2 linked regions of the Sporichthya polymorpha DSM 43042 genome follow. The protein of the gene in region 2 interacts with the protein of the main gene of each other region in a pairwise test. Links are inferred from orthologs where the notes say so. Each region holds a gene or a part of one and is shown on either strand. Other genes may lie near its edges.

Evidence for each region.
Region 1: the proteins of lpdA (region 2) and pcrA interact in binary tests that used the Escherichia coli proteins (3 or more experiments, as listed by UniProt). The link is inferred for Sporichthya polymorpha DSM 43042 from one-to-one orthologs.

What each region holds. Positions count from the first base shown.
Region 1 is NZ_KB913029.1:3,003,666-3,015,418, reverse strand. What follows is about bases 5,278-8,336. They hold pcrA (DNA helicase PcrA), read right to left. Parts: upstream 7,978-8,336; coding sequence 5,578-7,977; downstream 5,278-5,577. Other genes in these bases: SPOPO_RS0114735 (hypothetical protein), read right to left, coding at 8,035-8,336; SPOPO_RS0114745 (ABC transporter substrate-binding protein), read left to right, coding at 5,278-5,544. In the rest of the region: sucC (ADP-forming succinate--CoA ligase subunit beta), read right to left, coding at 1-1,080; SPOPO_RS35665 (M23 family metallopeptidase), read left to right, coding at 1,833-3,230; SPOPO_RS0114750 (alpha/beta hydrolase), read right to left, coding at 3,249-4,409; more of SPOPO_RS0114745, read left to right, coding at 4,552-5,277; more of SPOPO_RS0114735, read right to left, coding at 8,337-8,379; SPOPO_RS0114730 (LuxR C-terminal-related transcriptional regulator), read right to left, coding at 8,455-9,138; SPOPO_RS0114725 (ATP-binding protein), read right to left, coding at 9,141-10,607; SPOPO_RS29690 (PspC domain-containing protein), read left to right, coding at 10,606-11,753. UniProt on the Escherichia coli protein: A helicase with DNA-dependent ATPase activity. Unwinds DNA duplexes with 3'-5' polarity. Translocates on single-stranded DNA with 3'-5' polarity. Initiates unwinding more efficiently from a nicked substrate than double-stranded DNA.
Region 2 is NZ_KB913029.1:5,008,598-5,016,112, reverse strand. Bases 3,873-6,787 are described here. They hold lpdA (dihydrolipoyl dehydrogenase), read right to left. Parts: upstream 6,067-6,787; coding sequence 4,678-6,066; downstream 3,873-4,677. Other genes in these bases: SPOPO_RS33260 (hypothetical protein), read left to right, coding at 6,550-6,787; SPOPO_RS0124180 (hypothetical protein), read left to right, coding at 6,225-6,548; sucB (2-oxoglutarate dehydrogenase, E2 component, dihydrolipoamide succinyltransferase), read right to left, coding at 3,873-4,598. Also shown: SPOPO_RS0124210 (DUF4191 domain-containing protein), read right to left, coding at 1-185; lipA (lipoyl synthase), read right to left, coding at 239-1,171; lipoyl(octanoyl) transferase LipB, read right to left, coding at 1,168-1,866; SPOPO_RS0124195 (TIGR01777 family oxidoreductase), read right to left, coding at 1,894-2,775; more of sucB, read right to left, coding at 2,787-3,872; more of SPOPO_RS33260, read left to right, coding at 6,788-7,245; SPOPO_RS0124170 (leucyl aminopeptidase), read right to left, coding at 7,264-7,515. UniProt on the Escherichia coli protein: Lipoamide dehydrogenase is a component of the glycine cleavage system as well as of the alpha-ketoacid dehydrogenase complexes.

The sequences.
Region 1 (11,753 bases), 2.0 Mb from region 2 along the record:
GCGACCCTCTTCGGCGTTGTTGCCGTCGAGGCGCACGACGAGCGGCTTGTTCACGGTCTGGCCCTGGCCCTCGAGGAGCGCGATGGCCTGGACGATGCCGTTGGCGACCGCGTCGCAGGCGGTGATGCCGCCGAAGACGTTGACGAAGACGCTCTTCACGGCCGGGTCGCCCAGGATGATGTCGAGGCCGTTCGCCATGACCTCGGCCGAGGCGCCACCGCCGATGTCGAGGAAGTTCGCCGGCTTCACGCCGCCGTGGGCCTCGCCCGCGTAGGCGACGACGTCGAGGGTCGACATGACCAGGCCCGCACCGTTGCCGATGATCCCGATCTCGCCGTCGAGCTTGACGTAGTTGAGGTCCTTCTCCTTGGCCTTCTGCTCCAGCGGGTCGACCGCGCTCTTGTCCTCGAGCGCCTCGTGGTCGGCGTGGCGGAAGCCGGCGTTCTCGTCGAGGGAGACCTTGCCGTCGAGCGCCATGATGACGCCCTCGGTGGTCTTCACGAGCGGGTTGACCTCGACCAGCGTCGCGTCCTCGGAGCGGAAGACGGTCCAGAGCTTCTGCAGCACGGCCTCGACGTCCGGCGCGACCTCGGCCGGGAAGCCGGCGGCCTGGACGATCTCGGCGGCCTTGGCCGCGTCGCAGCCGACGTTCGCGTCGACCGGGATCTTGGCCAGCAGGTGGGGGGTCTCGGCGGCGACCTGCTCGACGTCCATGCCGCCCTGCGTCGTGGCCATCGCCAGGAAGGTGCGGTTGGTGCGGTCGAGGAGGAAGGAGCAGTAGAACTCCGTCTCGATGTCCGCGGTCTGGGCGAGCATCACGCGGCGCACGGTGTGGCCCTTGATGTCCATGCCGAGGATCTGCTCGGCGAGCTGCTCGGCCTCCTCCGCGGTCTCCGCGAGCTTGACGCCGCCGGCCTTGCCGCGGCCACCGACCTTCACCTGGGCCTTGACGACCACGCGGCCGCCCAGCTTCTCGGCCGCGGCGCGGGCCTCCGCGGGGGTCTCGGCGACCAAGCCGCCCAGCACCGGTACTCCGTGCTTGGCGAACAGGTCGCGCGCCTGGTACTCGAACAGGTCCACGGCGGGGCCCTTCCTTCACGTATTCGGGGCAAATCCGCCGCGAGACTAGCCGCCCCTAACGAACCCGACGCGCACAGGGTTCCGCGGAGAGACCCGAATCACCGCCGCACAACGGCGGTGTCGCGACGTGAGCGCGAGCCGCGCGGCTGCGAGCGCTCCGCGGCCGGCGGCCGCGCAGAAGGTGTTTGGGCGGGGAGGAGTCCCTGTGCCCTTGACGGCCGGTGAACGGCGCCACGAGCGAAGGTCGCTGGCGGGCTGAGCCTCCCCGCGCCAGCAGGTTCGTCCGGCGCGGGGGCGGGGTCAAGGCTCTGAGCGATCTCCACGGTCTTTCCACAGGAAACCGGCGCTCCGGGACGTACCCGGACGCGAAGTCAAGAGGACGCGCGGGGCGAGTTGGAGCGGCGTTGACGCCGGCCGCGGACGGTGGTCACAGATCGGATTCGGATCGGCACGGAAAGCAGAGAGTGACCGTCGCCGGCTACGGAACGTGGGTAGATTTCACGGTAGCTCGGCGTGTCGGAACGGGTGGATTTTGCTCTTCTGCACGTCATGTCCACACCACACGGTCATGACTGGGGCCCCGGTAGTCACATCGGGTAACTTCAGCACCGGCCCCTGGTCACTTTGAGCGTTCTTTGCCGGGTGGCCGTGGGTGCATGACCGCGTGACCGTTACCGTTCGGGACTGCTGGAGTCGCAGCACTGCGCTTCAGCGGCACGAGTACCAACACCGAGTGACCGGGAGATGCCTCCGTGGCCAACGGCCGACATGCGCGTGGTGCTGAGCACCTCGACGCGCAGCTCGACCTAGACGCCTCGGCTCCGCTCTCGGTGCCGGCGCCCGAAATGCCGGTTCCGACCGGGCGGCGCCGCAAGGAGATCGCGGAGCCGGCCGCTCTCGTTACCGAGGTACCCCGTTCCGGGGCAGTTGAAGACATCGTCCCGGCCGGATCCGGCCGTCGCCGGCGCGTTCCCCCGGCGCCGGAGACCGTGCCCGCCACTGCGGCCCGCTCCGAGGCGCTCCCGGAGGCTCTGGCCGCCCAGCCGCTGCCGGCCCCCACCGGCCGCCGCCGCAAGGCCGCGGCCCCGGTCGAGAGCCTTGCCGAGATTCCCGCCGTCGCCGCGCTGCCGGTCCCCGAGGTCGCCGTCGCGCCCGGCACGGGCCGCCGCCGCCGGACCACGGCCGCGCCGGCTCCGGTGGTCGAGCCCACGATCTTCACCGCGGCCCCCGCCCCGGTCGTCGTCGCGCCGCCGGTCCTTGAGCTCGCGCTGGAGATCCCCGCCGGGCAGATTCCCGCCGAGCAGATCCTCGAGCCGGTCGTCGAACTGGCCACCCGCGCCGAGCGTCGCGAGGCGGCCCGTAAGCACGCCAAGCGCAGCGCCCGGACCCACGCGTCCAGCCGCCGCAAGGTCGTCGTCCTCCCGGCCGGTACGCCGAGCGGGACGTCGCTGATCGCCGGCGCCGCCGCGGTCGCGGTCGCCGCGGCCGGCGTGGTCGGCGCGGTGAAGGCCGGCGGCGGCGACGCCGACACCAGCGCCACGATGACCGGCGCCTCGGCCCTCGGGGTGACCGAGAGCGGCTCGCTGGTCGAGTCCGCCTCGGTGAACCGCGAGCAGGCCCGCGCCAGCCGCGAGCGCGCCCGCGACGCCCTCGCCGACCGCATCCGCGCCGCCGAGGAGCTGAAGCAGAAGCAGGAGGCGGCGGCCCGCGCCCTGGCCGCCGCGAAGGCTCGCGCCCAGCAGCTCGCGCTGATGGCGAAGAACTACAGCCTGCCGGTCCGGGGCTACCACCTCACCGCGACCTTCGGCGCCGGCGGTTACCGCTGGGCCGCCGGGCACACCGGCCTCGACTTCGCCTGCGGCTACGGCAGCCCGATCCGCGCCGTCGCGGCCGGGACCGTGATCTTCGCCGGCTACGACGGTGCCTACGGCTACAAGACCGTGATCCGGCACCTCGACGGCACCGAGAGCTGGTACGCCCACCAGTCGCAGATCCTGGTCCGCCGCGGCCAGGTCGTCGCCGGCCAGGTTATCGGCCGCGTCGGGATGACCGGCAACACCTCCGGGCCGCACCTGCACCTGGAGATCCGGGTCAACGACCGGCCGGTCAACCCCTACAACTGGCTCCGCTCGAAGGGTCTGCGCCCGTAGCGCACCCCGCGCCGGCACTCAGTGCCGGTGCTGCCCGCCGCTCACGGTGGTGTGGATCCAGCGCTGCGCGGCGGCGAACGACTCCTGCGAGGACCGGACGGCGTTGAGCGCGTGGCCGGCGCCCTTGACGACGTAGGCGTCGACCGACGGCACGTTCGGACCCAGCTTCGGGGCCTCGCTCGCGACGAGGTTCTCCGCCGTGTCGCACGGCGCCCCGAGGTCCCCGGACTCCAGGGAGCAGAACAGCGCGTCGTTGGTGCCGATCAGCAGGAACACCGGCACGCGGATGTCGAGCGGGGCCCGGAAGAACAGCGGGTAGTTGTTCAGCTCGGAGAAAGTGACGGTGCCTTTGGTGGCCTCGTCGGCGGCCAGCATGCGGTCGTCGACATTCGTGTCCGGCGCGTAGTAGGTGTCGTACCGGGTTCCCGGACGGTCCGTCAGATAGCCGGGGTCGTAACCCTTCTGGGCGTATGCCGGGTCGAGGAACGACGGGTAGAGCGGCGCCGACACGATCAGCGGCGTGTGGAACTCGCGGATGCTGTGGGTCGCTCCGGTCAGCACGACGGCGTCGACCTCGGGGTTGGCCGAGGCGGCGAACCAGCTCGTGATCGAACCGTACGAATGGCCGACGAGCACGACCTTCTCGACCGGCACGTTCTTCACCGGCGCCTGCACCTTGCCGGCCCGGAGCGCCGAGATCAGGGCGCGGACGGCCGCGGCGTTGGAGTTGACGTCGACCTGGAAGCTCGGCGGGTGCGAGCTCTCCCCCGCCCCGAGCCGGTCGATCGCGAGCGTCGCGTAGCCGGCCTTCACCGCGGCGGCCTCCCACGAGTACCGCTCGGAGCCGTCGGGGTCGGGCAGGTTCCAGTAGCGGTGGTCGTAGGTGATGCCGTGCACGAGGACCTGGACGGTCCGGGACGGGGAGTCCTTCGGCTGACAGAACCGCACGAAGATCTGCTGGTTCTCCAGCGTCGTGACGGCCGGCTCGGACGCCCCCGGCACGTACGGCACGGAGGTGAAGCTGAGCGGGACGCGGCTGGTGCGACAGACGCGTTCGGCGATGTCCTCGGCGGCGGCAGCACCGTCTGCGGCGTCGGCAGCGGTCGTCGGCAGACCGGCGGCGAGCAGGGCGGCGACCAGCCCGGTGAGCAGGCCACGACGGGACCAGCGAGAATTCATGGGGGCCTCACTCGGGAGCAGCCGCTCGCTCGGCAGGGGAGCGGTGAACTCGGAGGCTAAGGGGAACCTGAGAAACGGTCAATGTCAACCGATGTCGACCGACGTCGACCGATCCGTCCGCCTTCGTCACCGGGAGTTCTCTGTGCGCGCCCGCACGCTCGTCGCCACCCTCGCTCTGCTCGCCCTTCCGCTCGCCGCCTGCTCGGACGAGAGCAACACGCTGCTCGACGGCCCGCGGGGCAGCGTCGAGGCCCCGGCGGAGTCCGCCTCCCCCGCGGCCACCTCGCAGACCTCGGGAACCCGCACCGTCTCGCACGCGAAGGGGTCCACCGAGGTCCCGGCCGCCCCGCAGCGGATCGTCACCCTCGACTCGCCGATCCTCGACGCCACGATCTTCCTCGGCCTCAAGCCGGTCGGCGCGGTGCGCACGAGCGTCGACACCGGCCTGCCCGAGTACCTCGCCGACCGGACCGAGGGCGTCGAGATCGTCGGGGAGATCGCGAAGCCGAACCTGGAGGCGATCGCGGCGCTGCAGCCCGACCTGATCCTGTCCTCGACGCTGCGCGACGACGCCCTCTACGACAAGCTCTCCGCGATCGCCCCGACCGTCTTCACGAACGGTCCCGGTACCGAGTGGCGGGAGGACTTCCTGCTCGTCGGCGAGGCCCTGAACCGCGGTTCGGAGGCCCGGGACGCGCTGGCCGACTTCGATCGGCGCGCGTCCGAGCTCGGCGAGCGGTTGGGGCTGACGGACGCCGACGCGACGATCATGCGGTTCCTGCCCGGCGAGACCCGGGTGTACGGGCCGGAGAGCTTCTCCGGCAGTGTCCTGCGGGCCATCGGCCTCGGGGCGCCGGACCTGGCCTACGACCAGTTCGCGATCGCCCGGCTCAGCACCGAGGAGCTCACGAGCGCCGACGCGGACATCCTCTTCACCACCACCTACGGGGCCGAGGACGAGACCACCCGCGGCGAGGTCACGCCGCTGTGGGACCAGCTGCAGGCCGTGCAGAACGGCTGCCAGTTCGACGTCGACGACGACACCTGGATGGTCGGCATCGGCCTGATCGGCGCGACGGCGATCCTCGACGACCTCGAGGCCAAGCTCGCCGAGGGCGACTGCGGCCGCGACTGAGCTCAGACTCTCAACGACTGACGCGGCGGGAGCTCAGAGCTTCTCGACCGGGGCGTAGCGGAGCAGCAGACGCTTGGGCGCCCCGTCGCCGAAATCGATGGTCGCCTCGGCCTTGTCGGCGACGCCGGCGGTGGCGACCACCGTGCCCAGCCCGAACGTGTCGTGGGTGACCCGGTCCCCCACCGACAGCGCGACGATCGGCTTGCTCGGGCCCGCCTGGGCGCGCCCGGCGGGCCGGGTGGCCGGCCGCGGCGAGCCCGACGCCAGGGCCTGCAGCGGGCTGCGGTTCGCGGTGCGCCGCCAGTCGACCAGGTTCGGCGGGATCTCCTCCAGGAACCGCGACGGCGGGTACCACTGCGGGGCGCCCCAGGCACTGCGGACCTCGGCCCGGGTGACGTAGAGCCGCTCCTGCGCGCGGGTCAGGCCGACGTAGGCGAGCCGGCGCTCCTCGGCCAGTTCGACCGGGTCCCCGAGCGAGCGCATGTGGGGGAAGATCCCGTCCTCGCACCCGGTCAGGAACACGACCGGGAACTCCAGGCCCTTGGCGGTGTGCAGCGTCATCAGCGTGACCTGGCCACCGTCCTCGCCCTCACCCTCGGCGTCGGCGTCCGGCAGCTGGTCGGAGTCCGCGACCAGGGCGACCCGCTCGAGGAAGCCGGCGACCGAGCCGTCCGGGTTCGCCTCTTCGTACTCGCGCGCGACCGCGATGAGCTCGCCGAGGTTCTCGATGCGGGTCTCGTCCTGCGGGTCGGTCGAGGTCTCCAGCTCGTGCAGGTAGCCGGTCTGCTCGAGGATCGCCTCCAGCACCGTGGACGGCCCCGTCCCGGCCTCCACCAGCGTCGCGAGCTGGTCCATCAGCTCGTTGAACGCCTTCACCTGGGTCAGCGACCGGGTCGCGATGCCGTAGGCCTCCTCGCACCGGCGCAGCGCCGCCGGGAACGTGATGCGCTCCCGGCTCGACAGGGCGTCGATGCAGGCCTCGGCGCGGTCCCCGATCCCCCGCTTCGGGACGTTGAGGATCCGGCGCAGGCTGACGACGTCCTCGGGATTGGCCAGCACCCGCAGGTACGCGAGGGCGTCCCGAACCTCCTTGCGCTCGTAGAAGCGCACACCCCCGACGACCCGGTACGGCAGGCCGACCCGGATGAAGACCTCCTCGAACACGCGGGAGGCCGCATTCGTCCGGTAGAACACCGCGACGTCCTTGGGCTTCGCGAGCCCCGCGTCGGCGAGCCGATCGACCTCGGCCGCGACGAAGGACGCCTCCGCGTGCTCGTCCTCGGCGACCCAGCCGACGATCTTCTCCCCGTCACCGGCGTCGGTCCACAGGTTCTTCGGCTTGCGGTCCGGGTTGCGCGCGATGACGGCGTTCGCCGCGGACAGGATCGTCTGCGTGGAGCGGTAGTTCTGCTCCAGCAGGATCACGCGCGCGTTCGGGTAGTCCCGCTCGAACTCGTGGATGTTCCGGATCGTCGCGCCGCGGAAGGCGTAGATCGACTGGTCCGCGTCGCCGACGACGCAGAGCTCGGCCGGGGGAAGTTCTGACGGGACGTCATGTCCGTCCAGCGCCTCGGTCCCGCCGACGAGTTCGCGGACGAGGACGTACTGCGCGTGGTTGGTGTCCTGGTACTCGTCGACCAGCACGTGGCGGAACCGGCGCCGGTAGTGCTCCGCGACGTCGGGGAACGCCTGCAGCAGGTTGACCGTCGTCATGATCAGGTCGTCGAAGTCCAGCGCGTTCGCGGCGCGCAGGCGCTCCTGGTACATCCGGTAGCACTCGGCGTACGTGGTCTCGACCGGGCCGGTCGCGGTGGAGCTGTAGGTGTCCGGGTCGATCAGTTCGTTCTTCAGACCGCTGATCGCGTTGCCGATCGCCCGCGGCGTGAAGCGCTTCGGGTCGAGGTTGAGGTCGCGCACGATCATGCGCAGCAGGCGCTGCTGGTCGGTGTCGTCGTAGACGGAGAACCCGGAGGTGAACCCCAGCCGCTTCGCCTCGAAGCGCAGGATCCGTAGGCACGCCGAGTGGAACGTCGACACCCAGTTCGGCGCGGCCGACCCGACCGCCTCGGCCACGCGCTGCTTCATCTCGCCCGCGGCCTTGTTGGTGAAGGTGATCGCGAGGATCTGCGACGGCCGGACCTTCCGCACCGTGATCAGGTACGCGATCCGGCGCGTGAGCACGCGGGTCTTGCCCGACCCGGCCCCGGCGACGATGAGCAGCGGTCCGCCGGAGTGCTCCACCGCCGCGCGCTGCTCGGGGTTCAGCCCGGCGAGCAGGTCCTCCGCGGTGGGCGCGGGGCGCGCGGCCGGCCCGTCCGAACCCGACGCCGGTTCGCTCCGGTCGGCCGCCGACGGGGTCGCCGCCGCGACCCGGACACGCTTGGCCGGGGTTCCCGAGCCGGGCATCGGGAGGTCGTCGAAGAGCGTGTCCATTGCCCTCACTCTAGGTCGCGGTGCGCGGTGCGGCGGGGCCCGCACCGGGCCGCGGGATCAGGTCCAGGAGTAGGCGATGATCGCGTTGGCCGCGGCCAGCCCGAACGCGGCGAAGAACGCCGGCGGCGGGAGCGGATCCCGCTTGCGCAGCGCGTGCGTCAGGCCGACGACGGTCAGCGCGACCAGCAGTTTCACGGCGACCTTGGTGTGGTTCAGGTCGCGGTCGTCAGCCTCGTTGACCCCGACCAGCGCCAGGCCGGTGAGGAACTGGATCCCGGCGGTGTGGAAGATCACCGGCGAGAACCGGCGGTTCCCGCTCATCACCTCGAGCAGGAAGCCGGCGAGCAGCACGGCCATGCCACCCACGTGCAGCACCAAGAGGATCGCCCGCAGCGCGTCCACCTCGAAAATCCCTTCCTCGGCAGTCGATCGACCCTATGCGGTCGCTCCGACACCGCGGTCAGGCAGCTCGGTCCCTCAGATCAGCCGGCGGTCGGTCGCCCAGCGGGAGAGCTCGTGGCGGTTGGAGAGCTGGAGCTTGCGGAGGACGGCGGAGACGTGGGACTCGACGGTCCGGTCGGAGATGAACAGGTCCTTGGCAATCTCGCGGTAGGTGTATCCGCGCGCGATCAGCCGGAGCACCTCCCGCTCGCGGGACGTGAGCAGGTCGAGTTCGGGGTCGACGGCCGGGGCGGGCCCGGGGGCGCCGGGTCCGGCGAACGCGTCGAGGACGAACCCGGCGAGCCGGGGCGAGAACACGGCGTCGCCGGCGGCCACGCGGCGGATCGCGTCCGCGAGTTCGGGCCCGGTGATCGACTTCGTGACGTAGCCGCGCGCCCCGGCCCGGATCACGCCGATGACGTCCTCCGCCGCGTCCGACACCGAGAGGGCGAGGAAGCGGATCTCCGGCGCCTGCGCGAGGACCTCGCGCAGCACGGTGGCCCCGCCGCCGCCGGGGAGGTGGACGTCGAGCAGGACGACGTCGGGGCGGTGCTCCAGCGTCGCCGCGACGGCGGTGGGGACGTCCTCGGCCTCCGCGACGACGGTGATGTCCCCCGGCCCCCCGGCCGCCCCGTCCCGTTCGGCGTCGAGCTCGGCCCGGACCCCGGTCCGGAACATGCGGTGGTCGTCGACCACCACGACGCGCAGCGACCCGCTCATGCTCAGCTCTCCCCCAACCGCAGTTCGACCTCGGTCCCCTCGCCGGCCCGGCTGCGGACGACGGCTCGCCCGCCGTGGCGCTGCATGCGCCCGACGATCGAGTGCCGGACGCCCGCGCGGTCCTCGGGGACCGCGTCCGGATCGAAGCCCGGGCCACGGTCGCGCACGTAGGCGAGAACGGTGTCGCCGTCGACCTCGGCGTAGACGTCGACGGTCGTGCCGGCGTGGACGGCCGCGTTCACCATCGCCTCCCGGGCCGCGGCGAGCAGGGCCCGGCGCGCCTCGGCGGCCGGGCCGTCGAGGTCGGCGTCGCCGACGGTCACGACCTCGACCGGAACCCGGTGCGCCTCCTCGACCTCCGCCGCCGTCCGCCGGAGCGCGGCGGCGAGGGTGGAGACCTCCGCGTCCGCGTCGCGGTCGCCGTAGAGGAACTCCCGGAGGTCGCGCTCCTGACCGCGCGCGAGTCGGATCACCTCGCGTGGGTCGTGAGCCTGACGCTGGATCAGGGCGAGGGTCTGCAGGACCGAGTCGTGCAGGTGCGCGGCGAGGTCGGCGTGCATCTGGGTCCGGATGCGCTCCGCGCGCTCGTCGGCCAGGGACCGCCAGGTCCGCAGCACCCAGGGCCCGACGAGCAGTGCCGCACCGCCGAGCAGGACCGCGGCCCCGAGCACGCCGCGGCGGACGCCCCCGGGACCCCCGGCCAGCACCACGTAGGTGGCCAGACCCAGCGTGACCAGCACGGCCCCGGCCACGAACCGGACCCCGACGAGCACCCGCCGCCGCCACGACGACGGCGCCTCCGGGTCGGCGGTTCGCGCGGACCGGTCCGCCTCGTCGACCTGCCACCACACGACGGCGAGGCCGGCGACGACGGCCAGCGCCGGCCAGAGCACCATCTCGTCGACGCCCAGCCCGGTCTGCTGCAGCGCGAGCACGGCACCGAGCGCGACGGCCAGGAGCGCGACCAGCTGGCCGATCGACTCCGGTTCCGGACCCCGGACCGGCAGCCGCCGCAGCCCGCGCCGGGACGCGGCGGCCAGGCCGGGCGGCTGCGCCGCCCCGGACGGCTCGGCCAGCGGCACGACGAGCCAGAACGCGCCGTAGAGCACGACCCCGAACCCGGCGATGCCGCTCAGGACCGCGAAGGCGACGCGGACGTGCAGCGGATCCAGGCTGAGGTGGTCGGCCATCCCGCCGGCGACCCCCGCGACGAGTCGGTTCTCCCGGCGGCGGCGGTAGCGCGTGCGGGGCGAGCCGTCGGCCGCCGGACCCAGCGGGGAGCTGGTGTCCAGGCCGAGGGTGCTCGTGTCCACGTCGATGATCGTCACACGCGCGGGCGGGTCCGGGTATCCGGGACGCACCCGGGTCGCCCACGGACCCGCGGGCCCGTCACCCGGGCGAAACTCCGGGTCGGGTCCGGGCAGTTCCGGATACCCGCACGCGAGCCGGGAGAACATGCTCGATGTCATGACCGAACACCTGGGCCCCACGGCCTCCCCGCTGCCTCCGCCGACCGCGTCGGCGCCACCTCCGCCGTCGGGCCCGCGCCGGTTCCGCCGCAGCCGGTCCGACCGCGTGCTCGCCGGCGTCTGCGGCGGCCTCGCCGAGTCGCTCGCGCTGGACCCGGTCATCGTCCGCGTCCTGATGGTCGTGCTGACCTTCTTCGGCGGCGCGGGACTGATCGTCTACCTCGCCTGCTGGCTGCTGATGCCGGAGGACGACCGCGAGACCTCCCTCGCCGAGCGCGTTCTCGCCCGCGGCGGCAACAACCCGTGGCCGGTGCTCCTGCTCGCCGCGGTGCTCGGCCTGGCCGCGGTGCTCAGCCTCGGCTGGGTCGTCGACGACCGGGGGCTCCTGCTGATCGCGCTGTTCGTGATCACCGCGGTCGTCCTCGCCCGCCGCGAGACCCCGCCCGCCGCGGCCGCCCCGCCCGCCGCTTCGGCACCGGCCGGTCCGACGCCCGACCCCGAGCCGTCCTCCCCCACCGGGTGGGGTCCCGCGTACGCCGCCCCGGCCACCGGCTGGGCGCCGACCGCACCGCTGCCCCCGCTCGCACCGGCGCCCCCGGCCCCGCCGAGCGCTCCCCGGGAACGGTCGATCCTCGGCCGGCTGACGTTCTGCCTGGTGCTGGTCGCCCTCGGCGCGCTGGGGATCGCGGACCTCGCGGGGGCCGACGTGCCCGCGGCCGCCTATCCGGCCCTCGTGCTCGCCGGCGCCGGCGCCGGTCTGCTGATCGGCACCCGCTACGGCCGCGGCCGCTGGCTGATCGCGCTCGGCGTCGTGGGCGCCCTCGCGCTGCCGCCGGCGGTCTTCGTCGACGCCTACCGCGGCGGCTGGGTCGACCAGGACGAGCGCGCGATCGTGCCGCTGTCGGCGAGCGAGATCGCCCCCGAGTACGAGTACCGCGGCGGCCGCGTGCGGTTCGACTTCACGCAGGTCGACTTCGCCGGCCAGAACGTGTCCACGCACATCGAGGTGGGCGTGGGCGACGTCGAACTGATCCTCCCGCCGAACGTCGACGTCGTGACCGACGTGGAGCTGGGCATCGGGTCGGCCGAGATCTTCGACTCCGAGAACAGCGGGTTCGGCGTCTCGCGCTCCGGCCGCGACGACGG
Region 2 (7,515 bases):
TGCAGGAACAGCACCGTGATGCCGAAGAACACCGCGAAGCCGATGACGAAGCCGAGCACCAGCCACAGCGGCAGGAGCTTGTCGACCCGCGCCGTCATCTTGTAGGCGTCGAAGATCTGCCGGACGCGGCCGCCGCCCGGCTTCGCCGCCTTGGCGGCCTTGTCTTTCTTCCTGCCGAATGCCATGACTGTTCCGCCGGGCCCTTCTCGTCGTGTCCGAGGCAGGATACGCAGGGCGCTCAGGCGCTCTGTTCGCGTGCCTCCACGGCCTGCCGGTACAGGCGGCCCGCGCGGTAGGACGAGCGCACCAGCGGCCCCGACATCACGCCCGCGAACCCCAGCCGTTCGGCCTCGGCGCCGAGCTCGGTGAACTCCTCGGGGGTGACCCACCGCTCCACCGGGTGGTGGCGGGCGCTCGGGCGCAGGTACTGGGTGATCGTGAGCAGGTCGGTGCCGGCCTCGCGCAGGTCGCGCATGGTGGCGAGGACCTCGTCGGGCTCCTCGCCGAGGCCGAGGATCAAATTGGACTTGGTCACCAGTCCGGCCTCGCGCGCGGCGGTGATCACCCCGAGTGACCGGTCGTAGCGGAACGCGGGCCGGATCCGGCGCATCAGGCGCGGCACGGTCTCCAGGTTGTGCGCGAACACCTCGGGGCGGGACGCGAACACCTGCGCGAGCAGGTCCGGCTCGGCGTTGAAGTCCGGCGCGAGCAACTCGACCCCGCAGCCGGGGACCGCGGTGTGGATCGCGCGAACGGTCTCCGCGTACAGCCAGGCCCCGCCGTCGGGCAGGTCGTCACGGGCGACGCCGGTGATCGTGGCGTACCGCAGGCCCATCGTGAGCACGGACTCGGCGACCCGGCGCGGCTCGTCCCGGTCCAGCTCGACCGGCTTGCCGGTGTCGATCTGGCAGAAGTCGCAACGGCGGGTGCACTGGTCACCGCCGATGAGGAACGTGGCCTCGCGGTCCTCCCAGCACTCGAAGATGTTGGGGCAGCCCGCCTCCTGACAGACCGTGTGCAGGCCCTCGTCCTTCACCAGTTTCGTCAGGGCCCGGTACTCCGGCCCGGTCCGCAGCGTGGTCTTGATCCACGGCGGCTTGCGCTCGATCGGGGTCTCGGTGTTCCGGACCTCCAGTCGCAGCAGCTTGCGGCCCTCGGGAGCGATCGTCATGCGACAACTCCCAGCGCGCCGTGCAGTGCCAACGGGGCCCGGGTCACCGACTCCGAGCCGAGGGCCTCCAGCAGGCGACGCTCGACCACCGGCACGACCTCGGCGACCGGCACCGGACGCCCGAGTTCCTTCGTCAGCGTCGTGACGCCGGCGTCGGAGATCCCGCACGGCACGATCCGTGAGAACCAGCCCAGGTCGCAGTCGCAGTTGATCGCGAAGCCGTGCATCGTCACGCCCTTCGCGACGCGGATCCCGATCGCGGCGACCTTGCGGTCCGGGTCCAACGGGCCCGTGCCGGGCACCCACACCCCACTGCGGCCCGGCACGCGCTGCGCGTTCGCCAGACCCAGGTCGGCGCAGGTCGCGATGATCGCGGCCTCCAGCTTGCGGACGTAGTCGACGACGTAGACGCCGTCGGGCAGCTTCACGATCGGGTAGCCGGTCAGCTGCCCCGGCCCGTGCCAGGTGATCTTCCCGCCGCGGTCGACCTCGACCACCGGGGTGCCGTCCCACGGCCGGTCCTGCGGCTCGGTGCGCTTGCCCGCGGTGAACACCGGCTCGTGCTCGAGGAGGATCACGGTGTCCTCGACGGTGCCGTCGGCGCGCGCGGCGTGCAGCTCCCGCTGAAGCTCCCACGCCGGCTCGTAGGGCACCGGAGTCCCGCCGAAGCCGTGGAGGAAGCGGAGCGCGGACACGTCGTCAGTCTAGGTCGGGATCGGTTCTCAGGCGGCGGCGCGGATCGCGGCCTCGATCGTCGGGTGCTCGAAGGAGAACCCTGCCTTCGACAGGACCGCCGGCACGACGCGCTGGCTGCGCAGCGTCTCGGTGGAGAACTCGCCGAGGACGACCTTGAGGGCGATCGCCGGCACCGGGAACAGCGTCGGCCGGTGCAGGACGCTGCCCATGGCCTTGGTCACGTCGGCGTTGGTGACGGGCTCGGGCCCGGTCAGGTTCACGGGGCCGGAGACGTCGGAGGTCAGCAGGAACTTCAGCGCCCGCACGTGGTCGGTCAGGGAGATGAAGCTCCAGTACTGGCGGCCGTTGCCGAGCTTGCCGCCGAGCCCGAACTTGAAGATCGGGAACAGTCGGCCCCACGCCCCGCCCTCGCGTGCGACGACGAGGCCGGTGCGGAGGTAGCAGACACGGATGCCCGCGTTCTCCGCCGGCGCCGCGGCCGCCTCCCAACGGACCGTCAGACGGGCCAGGAAGTCGTCCGCGGGGCCGAAGGTCTCGTCGACCTTCGTCTCGCCGTGGTCGCCGTAGAACCCGATCGCGGAGCCCTGCAGCAGCACTCGCGGCTTGGGGTCGAGCGCCGCCAGCGCGGTCGCGAGCGTGTGCGTCGGGTTGACCCGGCTGTCGACGAGGGTGCGCTTGTACGACTCGCTCCAGCGCTTGTCGCCGACCCCGGCCCCGGAGAGGTTCACCGCGGCCTCGACGCCGGCGAGCTTGCCGGGGGAGAGCGGTTGCTCCGGGTCCCACGAGATCTCGTCCGCGCCCTGCGGGGCCCGCCGGACCAGACGCAGCACCTCGTGCCCGTCGGCGCGCAGTGCGTCGACGAGCGCGGTGCCGATCAGTCCGGACGAGCCGCAGACCGCGATCTTCATGGGCGTGCCCGTCAGAGGCCGAGTTCGGCCTCGAACGCGCCCTCCTCCAGACGCTGCTTCACGGTGGTGAGGAACCGGGCGGCGTCGGCCCCGTCGACCAGGCGGTGGTCGTAGGTCAGGACGAGCATCACCATCGACCGGATCGCGATCGTGTCCCCGCCGGAGGGGTCCTCGACGACGACCGGACGCTTGACGACCGTGCCGGTGCCGAGGATGCCGACCTGCGGCTGGTTGATGATCGGGGTGTCGGTGAGCGCGCCCCGGCTGCCGGTGTTGGTCAGCGTGAACGTGCCGCCGGACAGGTCGTCGGGGGCGATCTTGTTGTCGCGGGTGCGCGCGGCCAGGTCGTTCATCGACCGGGTCAGGCCCGAGACGTTGAGTTCGTCCGCGTCCTGGACGACCGGGACCAGCAGACCCCGCTCGGTGTCGACGGCGATGCCGAGGTGCACCTTCGGGTGGTAGGTGATCTCGCCCTTCTCGACGTCGATCGAGGCGTTCAGCTTCGGGTGCTGCTTGAGGGCCTCGATGGTCGCCTTGGCGAAGAACGGCAGGAAGTTGAGCTTCTGGCCGGTCTGGGCCTCGAAGGACGCCTTGGCCTGCTGCCGCAGCCGCGCGATGCGGGTGACGTCGACCTCGACCCAGCACGACAGCTGCGCGGAGAGCTGCAGCGACTCGACCATGCGCGCCGCGATGACCTTGCGCAGCCGCGACATCGGCTCGACCGTGCCGACCTGCGGCGCGGCGACGACCGGCCGCGGGGCGGCCGGGGTCGCGACCGGAGCCGCCGACGGGGCCGGAGCGGCCGCGGCCGGGGCGGCCGTCGCCGCTGACGCCGCGCTCCTGGCGGCGTCGAGCACGTCCTGCTTGCGGATGCGGCCACCGACGCCGGTGCCGACGACCGTGCTCAGGTCGACGTTGTTGTCCGCCGCGAGACGGCGCACCAGCGGGGTGACGTAGGTGCCGACGTCCTCCGCCTGCCCGTTCCCGCTGCTCGCCGGAGCCGCGGGAGCGGCCGCCGGAGCCGCGGGAGCGGCCGGGGCCGGGGTGGGAGCGGCCGGGGCCGGGGTGGGAGCCGGCGCGGGCGCCGGGGGCGCCGGAGCCGCCGCGGCCGGGGGTGCGGGGGCGGGGGTCGGCTCGGGAGCGGGAGCCGCCGGAGCCGGGGCGGGAGCGGCCGTGGCCGCGGGAGCCGGGGCGCTCGCGCCGGAGCCGATGACGCCGAGCTCGGCGCCGACGGCGACGGTCTCGTCCTCGCGGACGGTGATCTTGACCAGGACGCCGGCGGCCGGGGCGGGGATCTCGGTGTCGACCTTGTCGGTCGAGATCTCCAGCAGCGGCTCGTCGGCGGCGACGGTGTCGCCCTCCGCCTTCAGCCAGCGCGTGACGGTGCCCTCGGTGACGCTCTCACCCAGTGCGGGCAGGGTCACCGACACTCCATCGGCCGCCGGGCCGGCAGCCGGGGCCGCGGCGGGAGCGGCCGGAGCAGGGGGAGCGGGCTGGGCCGGCGGCGCAGGCGCCTCCGCGACCGGAGCCGGGGCCGCGGGAGCGGGCTCGGCGGCCGGGGCGGGAGCGGCCGGGGCGGCCTCACCCGCGTCACCGATGACACCGAGCTCGGCGCCGACGGCGACGGTCTCGTCCTCACCGACGGTGATCTTGACCAGGACACCGGCAGCCGGGGCGGGGATCTCGGTGTCGACCTTGTCGGTCGAGATCTCCAGCAGCGGCTCGTCCGCGGCGACGGTGTCGCCCTCCTGCTTCAGCCACCGGGTGACGGTGCCCTCGGTGACACTCTCGCCGAGCGCCGGAAGGGTGACCGAGACTGGCATGTGACGTTCTCCTCGCGAGGGACGGAACCGGGTGGCGGAAAGATTTCTGACGGACCCTCAGGGCGAACCCTGCGGACTGTCAGCCGTGCGCGTGCAGCGGCTTGCCAGCCAGGGCGAGGTGGGCCTCGCCGAGGGCCTCGCCCTGCGTCGGGTGAGCGTGGATCAGCTGCGCGACCTCGCTGGGTAGCGCCTCCCAGTTGTAGATCAACTGGGCCTCGGAGACGAGCTCGCCGGCGCGGGAGCCGACGATGTGTACGCCGAGCACGGGGCCGTCCTTCTGCCGGACCAGCTTGATCGCGCCGGCCGTTTTCAGGATCTGGCTCTTGCCGTTGCCGGCGAGGTCGTAGGTGATGGTCTCGACGTTGTCGGCGCCGAGGCGCTCCTTCGCGACCGCCTCGGTGATGCCGACCGAGGCGACCTCGGGCTCGGAGTACGTGACGCGCGGAACGCCGTCGTAGTCGATCGGGACGACGTCGAGCCCGGCGAGGCGTTCGGCGACGAGGATGCCCTCGGCGAAACCGACGTGCGCGAGCTGCAGGGTCGGGATCAGGTCGCCGACCGCGGAGATCGTCGGGACGTTCGTCTGGCACAGGCCGTCGACCTTGACGAAGCCGCGCTCCATCTCGACGCCGACCTCCTCGTACCCGAGGTTCGCCGACACCGGGCCGCGGCCGATCGCGACGAGCAGCACCTCGGCCTCGACGGTCTTGCCGTTCTCGGTCGTGATCTGCACGCCGTTGGCGGTGTGCGAGACGCCGGTGAACCGGGCGCCGAGCTCGAACGCGATCTTGCGCTTGCGGAAGGCGCGCTCCAGCAGCTTGGAGTTGGCCTCGTCCTCGATCGGGACCAGGTGGGGCAGCGCCTCGACGATCGTGACGTCGGCGCCGAAGGACTTCCACACGCTCGCGAACTCGACGCCGATGACGCCGCCGCCGAGGATGATCGCCGAACTCGGGACGCGGTCGAGCAGCAGCGCGTGGTCCGAGGTGAGAACGCGGGTGCCGTCGATCTCCAGGCCGGGGAGCGAGCGCGGCACGGAGCCGGTCGCGAGCACGATGTGCTTGCCGGTGTAGCGGACGCCGCCGGCGTCGACGCTCGTGGCGGAGCTCAGGCGGCCCTCGGCCTCGATCAGCGTGATCTTGCGGCTCTTCACCAGGCCCTGCAGGCCCTTGTAGAGCTTGCTGATGACGCCGTCCTTGTAGGCGTTCACGCCGGCCATGTCGATGCCGTGCAGCGAGGTCTTGATGCCGAACTGCTCGCCCTCACGGGCCAGGTCGGCGACCTCCGCCGCGTGCAGGAGCGCCTTGGTCGGGATGCAGCCGTTGTGCAGGCAGGTGCCCCCGAGCTTGCCCTTCTCGATCAGTGCCACCGACAGACCCAGCTGGGCGGCGCGCAGGGCACAGGCGTACCCGCCGCTGCCGCCTCCCAGGATCACGAGGTCGAATTCGGTGCCTGCCTGCTCCGCCACGGGAACTCCCTCACTGGTGTCTGCGGTTGAGCAACCGTCATCCTTTCACCTGTGATTCCTACCCCGATCAGGCGGGCGAGCGGCCTTGGTCACGTCGGTGGGGGTGAACCGCCCGACCAGCGGCGATACTGCTGGCAGACCACGGAGGGGTCCGGCAGATGAGGTTGTTCCGCAAGAAGGCGGCCACGGGTGATTCCCGGCGCGCCGACCTGGCCGACCGCGACCACCTGAAGGAGTGGTCGGAGACCCGGGTCGGGGTCGAGGCCTACCTGGAGCCCCAGACGGCGGTCACCGAGCCGACGGTCATGCTCATCGCCCACGACGGCGAGTGGACCCGGCGGCGGGTCCCGAGCCACGAGCACGCGCGCTCGCTGATGGGCAAGCTCGGGATACCCGTCTACGACGTGGCGCTGACCGGGTACCCCCAGCGCAAACGGGACTACGACGCGCGCCGCGCCGCCGAACGCAAGCAAGGCCGCTGACGTGCACGGGCGGCGGGTCGGGTTGCGCAGGAGTGCCCGGGCGGCCGCCGTGCTCGCCGGTCTGACCCTGCTCGCCGCCGCCGCCGGCTGCGGCGGCGACTCCGGCGACTCCGGTGACGGTCCGGCCGAGGGCGCCCTCGCGGGGGCCTCCGCCGGGGCGACCCCGGGCGCGAGCGGCGGCGGGACGCCCGGCCCCCAGGGGGCGACCGCCGACGCGGGCGGGCCGGTCGTGGCGGGCGCGAGCCGGTTCGTGGTCCTGCGCTCGGGCGACTGGTTCCTCAGCCAGGGCCTCAAGCCGATCGGCGCCAGCCGCACGCTCTACCTCGCCGACGACCGGTCCTTCGACTGGTACGCCGAGTACGCCGACCCGGTCGCCGACACGAGCGTGCGGATCACCGGCCACCTGCGCGGGCTGAAGGCGCAGACCGCGGTGCTGCGCAAGCTCGGCGGGAAGACCACCGAGACCCGGATCGGCGGCCGCGCGGCCGTCTGGTCGGCCCCGCCCGGAGCGGCGCCCGTGACCGTGCTGATCGCGTGGGCGCCGAACTACACGATCGAGTTCGCGGCGTCCGGGCTCGTGCCGGCGGAGACGCTCCGCCTCGCCGCGGCCCTGCGGCCCGCGACCGAGGCGGCGTGGCGCAAGGCCGGCGGGCTGGTGCTCGACTGCCCGCCGGGCGGCGACCTCTGCCCGAACTGACGCCCGAACTGACCGGCGTCAGCCGGCGGCGACGTCCTCGGCGAGGGCGACCAGCGTCCGGACCGCGACGCCCGTCCCGCCCTTGGGCACGTAGCCGTAGGGCTCGCCCTCGTTGAAGGCCGGGCCGGCGATGTCGAGGTGGGCCCACTTCACGCCGTCGGAGACGAATTCGCGGAGGAACAGCGCCGCGGACAGCGCGCCGCCCCAGCGCTCGCCGATGTTCGCCATGTCGGCGACCGAGGACTTGAGCGAGTTGCGCAGCTCCTCCGG